Regions from separate parts of the Streptomyces sp. NPDC001980 genome, predicted to be linked through region 3. Evidence: predicted binding sites of a transcription regulator. Region 3 holds the regulator's gene; each other region holds the start of a gene.
What was found. Region 3 encodes HrcA, which represses chaperone genes, less so after heat shock. Its sites were predicted from a motif close to TTNGCACTCNGNNNNNCNGAGTGCNAA; they were not measured.
Positions count from the first base shown of each region.

Region 1: the regulator HrcA is predicted to act here: its motif matches at 2,718-2,744, upstream of groL (chaperonin GroEL).
Region 2: the regulator HrcA is predicted to act here: its motif matches at 2,811-2,837, upstream of groES (co-chaperone GroES).

Region 1 is NZ_JBEOYD010000003.1:280,965-286,424, reverse strand. It holds SAM riboswitch class I at 132-293, shown strand; gene thrC (threonine synthase) at 312-1,595, shown strand; gene ABT137_RS05955 (MoaD/ThiS family protein) at 1,638-1,913, shown strand; gene ABT137_RS05950 (cold-shock protein) at 2,382-2,588, shown strand; gene groL (chaperonin GroEL) at 2,908-4,530, shown strand; gene ABT137_RS05940 (NADH:flavin oxidoreductase) at 4,899-5,460, shown strand, end outside.
Region 2 is NZ_JBEOYD010000021.1:108,344-113,803, forward strand. It holds gene ABT137_RS29200 (ester cyclase) at 1-517, shown strand, start outside; gene groL (chaperonin GroEL) at 603-2,228, opposite strand; gene groES (co-chaperone GroES) at 2,356-2,664, opposite strand; gene ABT137_RS29215 (pirin family protein) at 2,866-3,633, opposite strand; gene ABT137_RS29220 (polysaccharide deacetylase family protein) at 3,769-4,572, opposite strand; gene ABT137_RS29225 (polysaccharide deacetylase family protein) at 4,569-5,460, opposite strand, start outside.
Region 3 is NZ_JBEOYD010000001.1:248,404-253,863, reverse strand. It holds gene ABT137_RS01125 (16S rRNA (uracil(1498)-N(3))-methyltransferase) at 1-178, opposite strand, end outside; gene ABT137_RS01120 (nitronate monooxygenase) at 175-1,290, opposite strand; gene dnaJ (molecular chaperone DnaJ) at 1,655-2,791, opposite strand; gene hrcA (heat-inducible transcriptional repressor HrcA) at 2,792-3,808, opposite strand; gene ABT137_RS01105 (MBL fold metallo-hydrolase) at 3,981-4,703, shown strand; gene ABT137_RS01100 (DUF3097 domain-containing protein) at 4,738-5,460, shown strand, end outside.

The DNA of each region.
Region 1 (5,460 bases), on a different contig from region 3:
CACACGACGAGGTGTGATCCATCTCGCGGTTCGGACGACTCTCTCAACTGTCCTGGCCTTCGGTTACAGTCTTGAACAACGCCGATGACCATCGCATGTCCTGGGGTCACCCGGCGTTGACAACCGCATACCGCTCATCCAGAGGGGCAGAGGGAAACGGCCCGTTGAAGCCCCGGCAACCCTCCAGTCGGTACTCGTAGATCGCCGATCAGTGTCGATCGCTCGCGAGGCTCCCGGCTAGGGAAGGTGCCAAATCCGTCTCACGACGAGATGCGTCGTGAGGAAGATGAGGAGAAAGGGCCTCGCCTCACATGGCTGTGCAGACTGTTGCAAGCACCACGGATTCCACCGTCGACCTCGGCCCCGCCGTTGCCCTCAGCTGCCGCGAGTGCGGTCACCGGGTGCCGCTCGGCCCGTTGTTCGCCTGCGAGGAGTGTTTCGGCCCGCTGGAGATCGCGTACGACTTCTCGGCCTACGACACCGAGGAACTCCGCAAGACGATCGAAGCGGGTCCCGCGAACATCTGGCGCTACGCGCCGCTGCTGCCCGTCCCCGCGGACGTGGCGACCAAGCCGAACATCAACCCCGGCTGGACGAAGCTCGTCCAGGCCGACAACCTGGCCCGTGAGCTCGGGGTGACCGGCGGGCTGTACGTGAAGGACGACTCCGGCAACCCGACGCACTCCTTCAAGGACCGCGTCGTCGCCCAGGCCGTCGAGGCCGCCCGCGCCTTCGGCTACACCACCCTCTCCTGCTCCTCCACCGGCAACCTGGCCGGCGCGGTCGGTGCCGCCGCCGCCCGGGCCGGCTTCCGCTCCTGCGTGTTCATCCCGCACGACCTGGAGCAGGGCAAGATCGTCATGGCCGCGATCTACGGCGGCGAGCTCGTCGGCATCGAGGGCAACTACGACGACGTGAACCGTTTCTGCTCCGAGCTGATCGGCGACCCGGCCGGCGAGGGCTGGGGCTTCGTCAACGTCAACCTGCGGCCGTACTACGCGGAGGGCTCCAAGACCCTGGCGTACGAGATCTGCGAGCAGCTCGGCTGGCGGATCCCGGACCAGCTCGTCGTCCCGATCGCCTCCGGCTCGCAGCTCACGAAGATCGACAAGGGTCTGCAGGAGCTGATCAAGCTCGGTCTCGTCGAGGACAAGCCGTACAAGATCTTCGGTGCCCAGGCCGAGGGGTGCTCGCCGGTGTCGGTGGCCTACAAGGAGGGCCACGACGTGGTCCGCCCGCAGAAGCCGAACACCATCGCCAAGTCCCTCGCCATCGGCAACCCGGCCGACGGGCCGTACGTCCTCGACATCGCGCGGCGCACCGGCGGTGCCGTGGAGGACGTGACCGACGAGCAGGTCGTCGACGCCATCAAGCTGCTCGCGCGGACCGAGGGAATCTTCGCGGAAACCGCCGGCGGGGTGACGGTTGGAGTCACCAAAAAGCTCATTGAGAATGGGTTGATTGATCCGGCGAAGTCGGTCGTTGTACTCAACACCGGTGATGGACTGAAGACGCTGGACGCGGTGGCGGGGACCGGGCTCACCGCGACCATTCGCCCTAATCTGGAGTCTTTCCGCGAGGCCGGGCTCGCCTGAGTCCCCGAGAAATAGGGCGTTGCCCAGACCGGAGGTAAAAACGTGAGCGTCACCGTTCGCATCCCCACCATCCTGCGCACCTACACCGGTGGTCAGGCCGAAGTCGCCGCCGAAGGGGCCACCCTCGGCGAGGTCATCTCGGACCTGGAGAAGAAGCACACCGGTATCTCCGCGCGTGTTCTCGACGACCAGGGCAAGCTGCGCCGGTTCGTCAACGTGTACGTCAACGACGACGACGTGCGGTTCGAGCAGGGCCTGGAGACCGTCACCCCGGACGGCGCCGGCGTCTCCATCATCCCGGCCGTCGCCGGCGGCTGACCTGCTGACCTGCATGACAGGCTGATCGAATGACCGAACATTACCTTCGGTAACGCCGATCACCGACTGTTCATCTGATTGCCCCCTCCGTGAGAGAAGCGGAGGGGGCAATTCTGTGTGGTTGAGCGCGGTACAGTTGGGGAACACGGTCCCGATCTCCAGGTCGGGAGCCCCGTATTCGATACCGCGAGCCCAGCAAGAAGTAGCCAAAGTGTGCGGGTTATATGCGGCTTTTGTGGCCTTTATGGGGCCCGACTTGCCCTGAATTCGGCCGAATTCTTGCTACATTCCGGACCCCTTCCGTCCAGAATTCTCGTCCGATTGACCTGTTGCAGACGGCAGTTGGACAGATACATTCAGCCGCGGTCGACGCGTTCCGGCGCACGCCCCCAACCAATGGGGGGTGAGGTCTGACCCGGATCCGCGAAGTGTGGATCTGTGCAAGGGCCAGTAATAGGGGAGTTAGGCATGGCTCAGGGCACCGTCAAGTGGTTCAACGCGGAGAAGGGGTACGGCTTCATCGCGGTCGACGGTGGTGCGGATGTTTTCGTCCACTACAGCGCGATTCAGATGGACGGCTACCGCACCCTGGAAGAGGGTCAGCGGGTCGATTTCGAGATCTCGCAGGGCCAGAAGGGGCCGCAGGCGGACATGGTCCGGCTGGCGACCAGCTGAAGCACGCGCCGACTGACAGCGACGTTCTTCTGTACTTCTTCGAAGGGCTCGTGCCTCCCGGGGCACGGGCCCTTCGGCATGTCCAGGGCCCTCGGTCCTCATGTCCTGGGCCCCAGTCCGCGAGAGCCGCTTGCACTCGCCTAGGCCGAGTGCTAATCATTGGCGTTAGCACTCTGAAGGTGAGAGTGACAACGAAGGACCGGGTCGGTGAGGCCCGCAGGCCGGGTGGGGCAAGGAACCCACGGGTCGGCGAGCCGTCCGTCGCGGGCGCGGGCGCGGTCCTGAAGACTCACCCCCAGTCCTGGAGGGACCACTTCACATGGCCAAGATCATCGCGTTCGACGAGGAGGCGCGGCGCGGCCTTGAGCGCGGTATGAACCAGCTCGCCGACGCCGTCAAGGTCACCCTCGGCCCCAAGGGCCGCAACGTCGTCCTTGAGAAGAAGTGGGGCGCCCCCACGATCACCAACGATGGTGTGTCCATCGCCAAGGAGATCGAGCTGGAGGACCCGTACGAGAAGATCGGCGCCGAGCTGGTCAAGGAAGTCGCCAAGAAGACGGACGACGTCGCCGGTGACGGTACGACCACCGCGACCGTCCTCGCCCAGGCCCTGGTCCGCGAGGGCCTGCGCAACGTGGCCGCCGGTGCCAACCCGATGGCTCTGAAGCGCGGTATCGAGAAGGCCGTCGAGGCCGTCTCCGGTGCCCTCCTGGAGCAGGCGAAGGACGTCGAGACCAAGGAGCAGATCGCCTCCACGGCCTCCATCTCCGCCGCCGACACCCAGATCGGCGAGCTCATCGCCGAGGCCATGGACAAGGTCGGCAAGGAAGGCGTCATCACCGTCGAGGAGTCCCAGACCTTCGGTCTGGAGCTGGAGCTCACCGAGGGTATGCGCTTCGACAAGGGCTACATCTCGGCGTACTTCGCCACCGACATGGAGCGTATGGAGGCGTCCCTCGACGACCCGTACATCCTGATCGCCAACTCGAAGATCGGCTCCGTCAAGGACCTGCTCCCGCTCCTGGAGAAGGTCATGCAGTCGGGCAAGCCGCTGCTGATCATCGCCGAGGACGTCGAGGGCGAGGCCCTGTCGACCCTGGTCGTCAACAAGATCCGCGGCACCTTCAAGTCCGTCGCCGTCAAGGCCCCGGGCTTCGGCGACCGCCGCAAGGCGATGCTGAACGACATCGCCATCCTCACCGGCGGCGAGGTCATCTCCGAGGAGGTCGGTCTCAAGCTCGAGAACACGACCCTCGACCTGCTGGGCCGCGCCCGCAAGGTCGTCATCACCAAGGACGAGACCACCATCGTCGACGGTGCCGGCTCCACCGAGCAGGTCCAGGGCCGGGTCAACCAGATCCGCGCCGAGATCGAGCAGTCCGACTCGGACTACGACCGTGAGAAGCTCCAGGAGCGCCTGGCCAAGCTCGCCGGTGGCGTCGCCGTCATCAAGGCCGGTGCCGCGACCGAGGTCGAGCTCAAGGAGCGCAAGCACCGCATCGAGGACGCCGTCCGCAACGCCAAGGCGGCCGTCGAGGAGGGCATCGTCGCCGGTGGTGGCGTGGCGCTCATCCAGGCGTCCACCGTCTTCGAGAAGCTGGACCTCGAAGGTGACGAGGCGACCGGCGCCCAGGCCGTGAAGCTCGCCCTTGAGGCCCCGCTGAAGCAGATCGCCGTCAACGCCGGCCTCGAGGGCGGCGTCGTGGTGGAGAAGGTCCGCAACCTCACCCCGGGTCACGGCCTGAACGCCGCGACCGGTGAATACGTCGACCTGGTCGCCGAGGGCATCATCGACCCGGCGAAGGTGACGCGCTCTGCCCTGCAGAACGCCGCCTCCATCGCCGCGCTGTTCCTCACCACCGAGGCCGTCATCGCCGACAAGCCGGAGAAGGCCGCCGCGGCCGCTCCGGGCGGCATGCCGGGCGGTGACATGGACTTCTGAGCCTGAGGCTCGGATGTTCTGACGCAGCACCGAGGGCGGCACCCCCTGTTCGACAGGGGGTGCCGCCCTTCGGCGTTTCCGCAGCTGAGCAAGCGGGAGCTGCTCGTCGGCCGAGCGGCTCGGGCGAAGTCCGCTGCGGTTCGGCAGCGCCCCGAGGGGCGCTGGGGGTACCCCCGGCCGGAGCGCTCGGCACGGACGGCGGTGGGGCCGTGTCCCGGGTCACACGGCATCCGTGCGGGAGCGGGAATGTGCACGCCCGGGCAGGTCGTTCTGCACAGACGTGCACTCGATGCGTGTGCACATACCGTCCGGTATACGACCTGGGTGTATTGCCCGGGTACCCGACCTACTCACGAGGAGCCCCCCACGTGACCGTCACCACGCCCCCCGCCTCCCGCGCGGCCGAGATCCTCTCCCGTCCCATCGCCCTGAACGGGCTCACGGTCCCCAACCGGATCGTGATGGCGCCGATGACCCGCCAGTTCAGCCCCGGCGGCATCCCCGGCGAGGACGTGGTCTCGTACTACTCCCGCCGGGCCGCCGCCGGTGTCGGTCTGATCGTCACCGAGGGGACGTACGTCGGCCACGACTCGGCCGGGCAGAGCACCCGCGTCCCGCGGTTCCACGGTGAGGAGCAGCTGGCGGGCTGGGCGAAGGTCGCCGAGGGGGTGCACGCGGCCGGCGGCACGATCGTCCCGCAGCTGTGGCACATCGGCATGGTCCGCAAGCAGGGCCAGCCGCCGGTCGCGGACGCCCCCGCCGTCGGCCCCTCCGGCATCCGCCTGGACGGCACCGAGGGCGAGGGCAGGCCGATGACCTCGCAGGACCTGGACGACGTCATCCGCGCGTTCGCCGAGGCCGCGGCCGACGCCGAGCGCATCGGCTTCGACGGCGTCGAGCTGCACGGCGCCCACGGCTACCTGCTCGACC
Region 2 (5,460 bases), on a different contig from region 3:
CTCGCGTCTCCCGGAGACCGACAAGACCTTCCACGAGCTGCTGGCGCTGTGCGAGGGGACGCCGACGTTCACCGATCTGGACGTGGTGCGCGACGAGGGGCTGTACGCCGGCACCGCGCGGCGGTTCTTCGAGACGATCGCCGCGCCCGGCCCGCTGGTTCCGCTGGACGGCCTGCTCGCCGAGGACTACCACGACCACGATCCGGTCGAGGGACAGGACACCATCGGCATGGACGCGATGCGGCGCAAGCTGGAGATGTGGCGGGGGGCCTTCGACTTCACGTTCCTCGTCGAGGACCAGATCGCCCAGGGCGACCGGGTGTGCACCAGGTGGCTCTGGACGGGCGTGCAGAAGGCGGCGTTCATGGGAGTGCCGAACACCGGCCGGCAGGTCACCATGGCCGGCACGACGGTCCACCGCTTCGACGCCGGCGGGAAGATGGCCGAGGGCTGGCTGCAGTACGACCGGATGGGACTGCTGGCACAGCTGGGTGCGCTGGACGCGCTGGAGAACTAGGCCGACCATCGAAGTACCCGCGAGGGGCGAAGCCCCCGTTCCCGGCGGACGACCGGGAGCGGGGGCTTCCTCAGAGACTGTTGCCTCAGTGCGAGTGGCCGTGGGAGTGGCCCGCGGCGGCGGCCTCTTCCTCTTCCTTCTTCTCGACGACCAGGGTCTCGGTCGTCAGCAGCAGGGAGGCGATGGAGGCGGCGTTCTCCAGGGCGGAGCGGGTGACCTTGACCGGGTCGATGACGCCGGCCTTGACCAGGTCGCCGTACTCGCCGGTGGCGGCGTTGAAGCCCTGGCCCTTCTCGAGCTCGGCGACCTTGGAGGTGATGACGTAGCCCTCCAGGCCGGCGTTCTCGGCGATCCAGCGCAGCGGCTCGACGACCGCGCGGCGGACCACGGCGACACCGGTGGCCTCGTCGCCGGTCTTGCCCAGGCCGTCCTCCAGCACCTTGGCGGCGTGGACGAGCGCGGAGCCACCACCGGAGACGATGCCCTCCTCGACCGCGGCGCGGGTCGCGGAGATGGCGTCCTCCAGACGGTGCTTCTTCTCCTTCAGCTCCACCTCGGTGGCGGCGCCGACCTTGATCACGCACACGCCGCCGGCCAGCTTCGCGAGGCGCTCCTGGAGCTTCTCGCGGTCCCAGTCGGAGTCGGTGTTCTCGATCTCGGCCTTGATCTGGGCGACGCGGCCGGTGACCGCACCGGAGTCACCGGCGCCGTCGACGACCGTGGTGTCGTCCTTGGTGACGGTGACGCGGCGGGCGGAGCCCAGCACGTCCAGGCCGACCTGGTCGAGCTTGAGGCCGACCTCCTCGGAGATGACCGTGGCGCCGGTGAGGGTCGCCAGGTCCTCCAGCATCGCCTTGCGGCGGTCGCCGAAGCCGGGGGCCTTGACCGCGACCGCGTTGAAGGTGCCGCGGATCTTGTTGACGACCAGGGTCGACAGGGCCTCGCCGTCGACGTCCTCGGCGATGATCAGCAGCGGCTTCGAGGCGTTGGACTGGATGATCTTCTCGAGCAGCGGCAGCAGGTCCGCGATGGAGGAGACCTTGCCCTGGTTGATGAGGATGTAGGGGTCCTCCAGGACGGCTTCCATGCGCTCCTGGTCCGTCACGAAGTACGGCGACAGGTAGCCCTTGTCGAAGGCCATGCCCTCGGTGAAGTCCAGCTCCAGACCGAAGGTGTTGGACTCCTCGACGGTGATGACACCGTCCTTGCCGACCTTGTCCATCGCCTCGGCGATGAGCTCGCCGACCTGCGTGTCCTGGGCGGACAGCGCGGCGACGGCGGCGATGTCGGACTTCTCCTCGATCGGGCGGGCCGACGCGAGCAGTTCCTCGGAGATGGCGGCGACCGCGGCGTCGATGCCCTTCTTCAGGGCGGCCGGGGAGGCGCCGGCGGCGACGTTCTTCAGGCCCTCGCGGACGAGCGCCTGGGCCAGCACGGTGGCGGTGGTCGTACCGTCACCCGCGATGTCGTTGGTCTTGGTCGCCACCTCCTTCACCAGCTGCGCGCCGAGGTTCTCGTACGGGTCGTCGATCTCGACCTCGCGGGCGATCGTGACGCCGTCGTTGGTGATGGTGGGGGCGCCGAACTTCTTGTCGATGACGACGTTGCGGCCCTTGGGGCCGATCGTCACCTTCACCGTGTCGGCAAGCTTGTTGACGCCGCGCTCAAGGGCGCGACGGGCGTCCTCGTCGAACTTCAGGATCTTCGCCATGGCAGCGGATGCCCTCTCGGAAATCTGGGGTGAACAAGACTGCGCCCCTGGCGCCCGGCTTCTTGGAGGATCGCGGGGGCCAGGGGCGCAGCTTTCAAGCGGAGTGCTTGAGGTGTAAGTCGCAGGCTTACTTCTCGATGATCGCGAGCACGTCGCGAGCCGAGAGGACGAGGTACTCGTCGCCGTTGTACTTCACCTCGGTGCCGCCGTACTTGCTGTAGAGCACGACGTCGCCGACCTTGACGTCGAGCGGCAGGCGCTCGCCGTTCTCGAAACGGCCCGGGCCCACGGCGAGGACAGCGCCCTCCTGGGGCTTCTCCTTCGCGGTGTCCGGGATGACCAGGCCGGAGGCCGTGGTCTGCTCGGCGTCGAGCGGCTGGACCACGATGCGGTCCTCAAGCGGCTTGATGGCAACCTTGGAGCTGGCGGTCGTCACGATCCGACCTCCCCCTTCGGAGATCTCACGGGGTTAACTGTCTGAGGTGGCGACCAGGTGGATCCGTCGTCGCGGGTGCCGGACCTGCCCGTCGCGTTGTTGGCACTCTCATCTGCCGAGTGCCAGAGCCGAGACTATGACCGCGATTAGCACTCGGTCAAGCGGAGTGCCAATTGCGAGCGTCGCGGCGCCGAAACCGACTCACAGGGCGACGGCGGCGTGCATCTCCCACACCAGGATCTCGGCCGGCTCCGAGGCCGCCACCCGGTGCCCGCCAGTGGCCGTGAAGCGCACGGCGTCGCCCTCGCCGAGCGCTCCGACGCCCTCCAGGTCCACCGTGCCGCGGGCGACGAACAGGTGCAGGTACGGCGCCTCGGGAAGGGTCACCCGCCCGCCGGGGCGCAGCCGGGCCGCGTACAGGGCGGCGTGCCGGTTCCGGATCCGGATGGCCCTCGCGTCCTTGTGCCGGTCCATGCCGGACGCCACCGTGACCAGCCCGCCGGACAGCAACTCGGCGTCGATCTCCAGCTGTTCGTAGCCCGGGGTGACGCCGGCCTCGTCGGGGACGACCCACATCTGGACGAAGTGCACGGGGTCGGCGGGCGGCCGGTCCGCGGCCCCGTAGGTGTCGTTCTTCTCCGAGTGCAGGATGCCGGTGCCGGCGCTCATCCGCTGGGCCAGGCCCGGGTAGATCACGCCGGAGTGGCCGCCGGAGTCCTGGTGGACCAGCGAGCCCCGGAGCACCCAGGTGACGATCTCCATGTCCCGGTGCGGGTGGGTCTCGAAGCCGGTGCCCGGCTGCACCAGGTCCTCGTTGTGGACCAGCAGCACCCCGTGGTGCGTGTTGGCCGGGTCGGGCCGGTGCGTGCCGAGGGAGAACGAGTGCTTCGAGTCGAGCCAGGACAACCGGCTCGCGAGCCGCGCGTCACCGCGCCGCACCTCCACACCGGGTGTCAGCAGTGCGCCCATGCCGTGCCTCCTGCTCCGCGCGAGCATCCATTGACTTGAATATTCAAGCTAACACAGATCCGTCGTGCCGGTAAGAGCCAATCGTGAGCGCCGCTTGAGCGCCATGATTGACTTGATGATTGAAGTCCGATCGGGCTAGAGGTAGTCCTCAAGACGGCCCACCGTCAGCCCGCTCGCCTGCACCCGGCGCAGCAGCCGGGCGGTGCGCTCCCTGAGGGTCGGGCCGAGGGCCTCGTCGGGGCCCACCAGGACGATGTCGCCGGGGCGGAGCTGCTTGTCGCCGGTCCGGTAGGTGATGCCGTCGGGGGTCATCGCCGCCCGCCACAGCACCACCGCGGCGACTCCGCAGTCGGCCGCGGCGCGCAGGGTGGTGGTGTCGTAGGTGCCGTAGGGCGGGCGGAAGAGGCGGGGGCGGATGCCGAAGCGGGACTTCAGCTTCTCCTGCTGGCCGCAGATCTCGGCGCGCTGCCCGGCGTACGGCAGGCCGGGCATGGCCGGGTGGTCGAGGGTGTGGTTCTGGACGCTCGCGCCGACCGCCTGGAGGCGGGCGAAGTGGCCGTAGCCGGGGCCGACCACGCTGTCCGTGAGGAACATGCTCACGGGCAGCCGCAGTTCGCGGACCATGTCGACGAAGCGGGGGTCCTTCTCGGCGCCGTCGTCGTAGGTCAGGAAGACCACCCGGTCGGAGGTGGGGATGTGGTCGACGACCGGGGGGAGGGCGGTGCGGAAGGACAGCGGGTGGAGCGGCGGGCGGGGCGCCGGGGAGAGGGGCTCGGTCAGGCCCCACCGGCGGTACGTCGGCTCGCCGGACGGGCCGTGCGGGTGCACCCGGTCGGCCGCCTTCCTGCCGAGCCGTTCGATGGGGTCGACGGACGGCGCGCACGCGGCCAGGAGGAGGGCGGCGGCCAGGACAGCGGCCGTCGCCCTCGGTCGGCTCACAGGTAGTCCTCCAGGCGCGCCACCGCGTAGCCGTCGCGGGTGACCTTGTTCAGGAAGCGGCGCATGTCGTCGACCATGGTGCCGTCCCAGTCGTTCCGGCCCCGGAAGTGCGTGAGGACGATGTCACCGGGGTGCAGTGCGCGGTCCCACTCGCGGTACTCCCAGTGGTCGACGAACACCTCCTCGTCCCAGATCGGCGCGTACTTGATGCCGCAGGCCTTGGCGGCGCGCAGGGTGTCGCCGTTGTAGTTGCCGTAGGGCGGCCGGAAGACCGTCGGCGCCTTGCCGAACTGCCGCTTCATGATGTCCTGCATGCCGCAGATCTCGTGTTTCTGCTCGTCGTAGGTGAGACCGGGCATGTAGGGGTGGGTGAGGGTGTGGTTGTTGAGGGTGTGGCCCTCGGCCTGCATCCGGCGGAAGTAGCCGTAGTCGTCCTTGACCAGGTAGTTGCTGAGGAACGCGGTGTAGGGGATCCGCAGCTCGCTCATCATCCGCAGGAAGTCCGGGTCCTTCTCGGCGCCGTCGTCGATGGTGAGGAAGACGACCTTCTTCCTGGTCGGGACGGTGGTGAAGACCGGGGGCAGGTCGTCCTCCACCTGTCCGTCCACCTCGAAGCCGTCGCGAGCGGTGATCGTCGGCCTGTGCCTCGGCGGGGCCGGGGGCCGCAGCGGGACCGCGTCCAGCCCCCAGCGCCGGGCGGCGGCGACCAGGGCGGCGTGGTCGTCGGGGGCGGCGGCCGCCCGATGGGCCTGCTGGCCCGCGGCGGGCCGGACCTCGGCCTCGTCCGCCGGCCCGGCGCAGCCGGAGACGACGGTGACGGCCGCTACGGCGGCGAGGGCAGCCATGGCCAATGCCACCCTATTTTTGTCATTTTGTACGACTGCTCGC
Region 3 (5,460 bases):
CGGCCCGCACGACGCCCTCCGTCCAGCGCCCGCGCCCGTCGGTGAGGATGACGTCCTCACCGGGCTGCAGCCGCTTCACGGAGACGGCGTGCCGCCCCTCGGGCCCGTCCAGAACGACCTCGCCACCCGGGGAACCGGGCACGACCAGCGGATCGAGCACGAACACGGGAGCGGTCATCGCCCGTCCCCCTCCGCCGTGGTCTTCGCCCTGGTCTCCGCCTCGGCCTCCTTGGTGGACAACGCTGTCGACGCGGCGGCGAGTTCCGCCGCGAGGGTCTCCACCAGCTGCCCGGCGGGCAGCTCGCGGGCCATCCGGTGCCCCTGCCCGGCCCACAGAGCCATGCCCTGCGCGTCCCCGGCCCGGGCGGCGGCCTTGCGCAGCGGGGAGGTGAGGTGGTGGACCTCCGGGTAGGCGGCGGGCGCGTACGGGCCGTGCTCGCGCATGAACCGGTTGACCAGGCCGCGGGCGGGCCGCCCGGAGAACGCCCGGGTCAGCGCGGTCCGCGTGAACAGCGGGTCGGTGAGCGCCTGCTTGTGCAGGGCGGCGGCGCCGGACTCCGGGGTGGCCAGGAAGGCCGTCCCCAGCTGGGCGGCGCTCGCTCCCGCCGCCAGTGCGGCCGCGATCTGGCCGCCGCGCATGATCCCGCCCGCGGCGACGACCGGGATCCCCACGGTCTCGCGTACCTGGGCGACCAGCGACAGCAGCCCGATCCCGGACCCGTCGTTCTCCGGCACGTCCCGGTGGGTGCCCTGGTGTCCCCCGGCCTCCACGCCCTGGGCGATCACCGCGTCCGCCCCGGCCCGCTCGACGGCGCGGGCCTCCTCGGCGGTGGTGGCAGTGACCAGCGTGAACGTCCCGGCCCGCCGCAGGGAGTCCAGCACCTCCCGCGTCGGCACACCGAAGTGGAAGGAGACGGCGGCCACCGGGTTGTCCAGCAGCACGGCCAGCTTGGCCTCGTACCCGTCGTCCCGGCCGCTGTCCGGGTCGCCGAGCTCGGTCTCGTACCAGGCGGCCTCACCGGCCAGCTGATGCGCGTAGACCTCCACGGCGCCGGACTCGGCATGTTCGGGCTGCGGCATGAAGACGTTCACACCGAAGGGACGGCCGGTCAGTCCCCGCAGCTGCTTGATCTCCTGATACATCCCGTCGGCGGTCTTGTACCCGGCGGCAAGGAACCCCAGCCCGCCCGCCTCGGACACGGCGGCGGCAAGCTGCGGGACGGAGACCCCGCCTGCCATGGGGGCCTGCACGATCGGAAGAGGGAAGAGATCGGTCAGTGCGGAGGACATGACGGCATGTTGTCACGTCCTCCGAACAAGACCGAATCGGGCCGCCCCATTGGCACATGCCAGAAATCTCCCTGCCCGGGGCCCCGACCGCACTGCTCGAAGAGCCGAGCCGGGGGGCGACCCCACCTCTCGATCAACCGAGCCGGGGGGCGACCTCACCCCTCGATCAACCGAGCCGAGGGGCGGCCACACCTCTCGATGAACCGAGCCGAGGGGCGACCCCACCTCTCGATCGACCGAGCCGAGGGGCGACCTCGCCCCTCGATGAACCGAGTCGGGTGGTGGGTGGGCATAGGTCACGGGGGTCCAGGGGGCGGAGCCCCCTGGCGGGGTCGAAGGGGCGGAGCCCCTTCACGGCACCCCGTCAACGCCCGTTGAACGCGTCCTTGAGCCGGCTGAACAGCCCTTGCTGACCGGGCTGGAACTGCCCCTGCGGCCGCTCCTCCCCGCGCAGCTTCGCCAGCTCCCGCAGCACCCGCTCCTGCTCGGGGTCCAGCTTCGTCGGCGTCGTGACCTCGACGTGCACGATCAGGTCACCCCGGCCGCCACCCCGCAGATGCGTGACCCCGCGCCCGTGCAGCGGAATCGACTGCCCGGACTGCGTGCCCGGCCGGATGTCGACCTCCTCAAGACCGTCCAGCGTCTCCAGCGGCACCTTCGTACCGAGCGACGCCGCCGTCATCGGGATCGTCACCGTGCAGTGCAGATCGTCCCCGCGCCGCTGGAACGTGGAGTGCGGCAGCTCGTGGATCTCGACGTACAGGTCACCGGCAGGACCGCCACCCGGCCCGACCTCACCCTCACCGGCGAGCTGGATCCGCGTGCCGTTGTCGACACCGGCCGGGATCTTCACGGTCAGCGTCCGCCGCGACCGCACCCGCCCGTCGCCCGCGCACTCGGGGCACGGCGTCGGCACGACGGTTCCGAACCCCTGGCACTGCGGGCAGGGCCGCGAGGTCATGACCTGGCCGAGGAAGGACCGCGTCACCTGCGAGACCTCACCACGGCCCCGGCACATGTCACACGTCTGGGCGGAGGTGCCCGGCGCCGCGCCCTCACCGTTGCAGGTGTTGCAGACGATCGCCGTGTCGACCTGGATGTCCTTGGTCGTGCCGAAGGCCGCCTCGTCGAGCTCGACCTCGATCCGGATCATCGCGTCCTGGCCGCGCCGCGTACGCGATCTCGGCCCGCGCTGGGACGCCGTACCGAAGAACGCGTCCATGATGTCCGAGAAGTTCCCGAACCCACCGGCCCCGAAGCCGCCCGCGCCCGCGCCGCCGCTCTGCGAGAGCGGATCCCCGCCGAGGTCGTAGACCTGCTTCTTCTGCGGGTCGGAGAGCACCTCGTAGGCGGCGTTGATCTCCTTGAACCGCTCCTGGGTCTTCGGGTCCGGGTTGACGTCCGGGTGCAGCTCGCGCGCGAGCCGACGGAAGGCCTTCTTGATCTCTTCCTGCGACGCGTCGCGGCGCACGCCGAGAACGGCGTAGTAGTCCGTGGCCACTTACGACTCCGCCAGGATCTGTCCGACGTACCGTGCCACCGCTCGTACCGCTCCCATCGTTCCCGGGTAATCCATGCGGGTCGGTCCGACCACGCCGAGTTTGGCGACTGCCTCGCCGCCCGAACCGTAGCCGACCGACACCACGGACGTGGAGTTGAGTCCCTCGTAGGCGTTCTCGTGACCGATGCGTACGGTCATGCCCGAATCACCGGCCTCGCCAAGGAGCTTGAGCAGCACGACGTGCTCCTCCAGAGCCTCCAGGACGGGTCGGATCATGAGGGGAAAGTCATGTCCGAAACGGGTGAGATTGGCGGTGCCGCCGATCATCAGCCGCTCCTCGTTCTCCTCGACGAGCGTCTCCAGCAGGGTGGAGAGCACCGCCGAGACCGTGCCGCGGTCCTCGGCCTCGAAGGCTTCCGGCAGGTCCTCAACCAGCCGGGGCACGTCCGAGAACCGGCGTCCCGCGACCCGGCTGTTCAGCCGCGCGCGCAGGTCCGCCAGAGACGTTTCCCCGAAGGGCGCCGGGCAGTCGACCATCCGCTGCTCGACCCGTCCGGTGTCGGTGATCAGGACCAGCATCAGCCGGGCCGGCGCGAGGGAGAGCAGTTCCACATGCCGCACGGTGGACCGCGTCAGCGACGGATACTGCACGACCGCCACCTGCCGGGTCAGCTGGGCCAGCAGCCGGACGGTCCGCGCCACCACGTCGTCGAGGTCGACGGCGCCGTCGAGGAAGTTCTGGATGGCCCGCCGCTCGGGCGCGCTCATCGGTTTGACGCCGGCCAGCTTGTCGACGAACAGCCGGTACCCCTTGTCGGTGGGGATCCGCCCCGCGCTGGTGTGCGGCTGGGCGATGAACCCCTCGTCCTCCAGGGCGGCCATGTCGTTGCGCACGGTCGCCGGGGAGACCCCGAGGTTGTGCCGTTCGGTCAGCGCCTTCGAACCGACCGGTTCCTCGGTGCCGACGTAGTCCTGGACGATGGCGCGCAATACCTGAAGCCTGCGTTCACTCAGCATCCGGCGCCACACCTCCAGAAAGTCGTCCCCGCGGCCTTTCGGTCCCTTCGGGCCTTTCGTCTGGCACTCTGCGAACGCGAGTGCCAGCATCCCCGGCCCAGTGTACGGCCGTGGGGTACTGACTGGGCAAGGTCGGTCAGGACCCATGGCGTTCTACGGCTAGCGTCGCGGCATGACGGTGACTTGGGAAGAGCTGGGCTGGGAGCGGGTGGCCGAAGGGGTCGGCCGGTGCCGGCTGCCGGGCTGGGACTGCACGGCGGGTCTGGTCCTGGGCGCGGGCACGGCCCTGATGGTGGACGCCGGGTCGAGCCTGGCGGAGGGCGCACGGTTGCGTACGGAGGCGCAGGCGCTGGCCGACCGCCGTGTGACCCATCTCGCGCTCACCCATCCCCATTTCGACCATGTCTTCGGCGCGGCCGCCTTCGCGGGCGCGGACCTGTACGCGGCGGTGGGCGCGGAGGCCGTCCTCGCCCACGACCGCGAGGAACTCCGCCTGGACGCGATCCGCAACGGCCTGCCGTCCCCGGAGGCCGAGGAGGCGACGGACGCCCTTCCCCTCCCCCGCCACCTGGTCTCCGGCGAGTGGACCCTCGACCTCGGCGACGGCCGCCAGGCCCTGCTGGCCAACGTGGGCCCCGGCCACACTCCCCACGATCTCGCGGTCCTGGTCCCCGGCGACCCGGAGGTGGTGTTCTGCGGCGACCTGGTGGAGGAGTCCGGCGACCCGCAGGCCGGCCCCGACGCCGTACCGTCGCAGTGGCCTGCCGCCCTTGACCGCCTCCTCTCCCTGGGCGGCGACCGCGCCCTGTACGTACCCGGTCACGGAGCGGTGGTGGACGCGGCGTTCGTGCGGGCCCAGCGCGACGCCCTGGCGGCCCGTTTCGGCGTGTCGTAGGCGCGCCGGTTCGGCTTCTCCTATCGTCATCCGAATGCGCCAGTACTCCGCCGACCTGACCCCGCCGTGGAAGAGGCCGAAGCCGGTGCCCGAGGTGGCCGCCGAACCCGGTCTGGTGGTGGAGGAGCCGGGTACCGGTTTCTGCGGCGCGGTGATCCGCTGCGAGGCGGGCACGGTCACTCTGGAGGACCGCTTCGGCAAGCACCGCGTCTTCCCGCTGGAGCCGCGCGGCTTCCTCCTGGAGGGCCGGGTCGTCACCCTCGTACGCCCCGCGTCCGGGGGACCGGTACGCCCCTCCCGTACCGCCTCCGGCTCGGTCGCCGTCCCCGGCGCACGCGCGCGTGTCGCCCGCGCGGGCCGCATCTACGTGGAGGGCCGCCACGACGCGGAACTGGTCGAGAAGGTCTGGGGCGACGACCTGCGCATCGAGGGTGTGGTGGTGGAGTACCTGGAGGGCGTCGACGACCTCCCCGCGATCGTCGCCGAGTTCGCCCCCGGCCCCGACGCCCGCCTCGGCGTCCTCGTCGACCACCTGCTCCCCGGCACCAAGGAGTGGCGCATCGCCCAGTCGGTCACCAGCGACCACGCCCTGGTCGTCGGCCACCCGTACATCGACATCTGGGAGGCGGTGAAGCCGTCGTCCCTGGGCATCGAGGCGTGGCCGCGCGTCCCGCACGGGCAGGACTGGAAGACGGGGGTGTGCCGCGCGCTGGGCTGGCCGTCGGAGAACACGGGCGCGGTGTGGCAGGCGATCCTG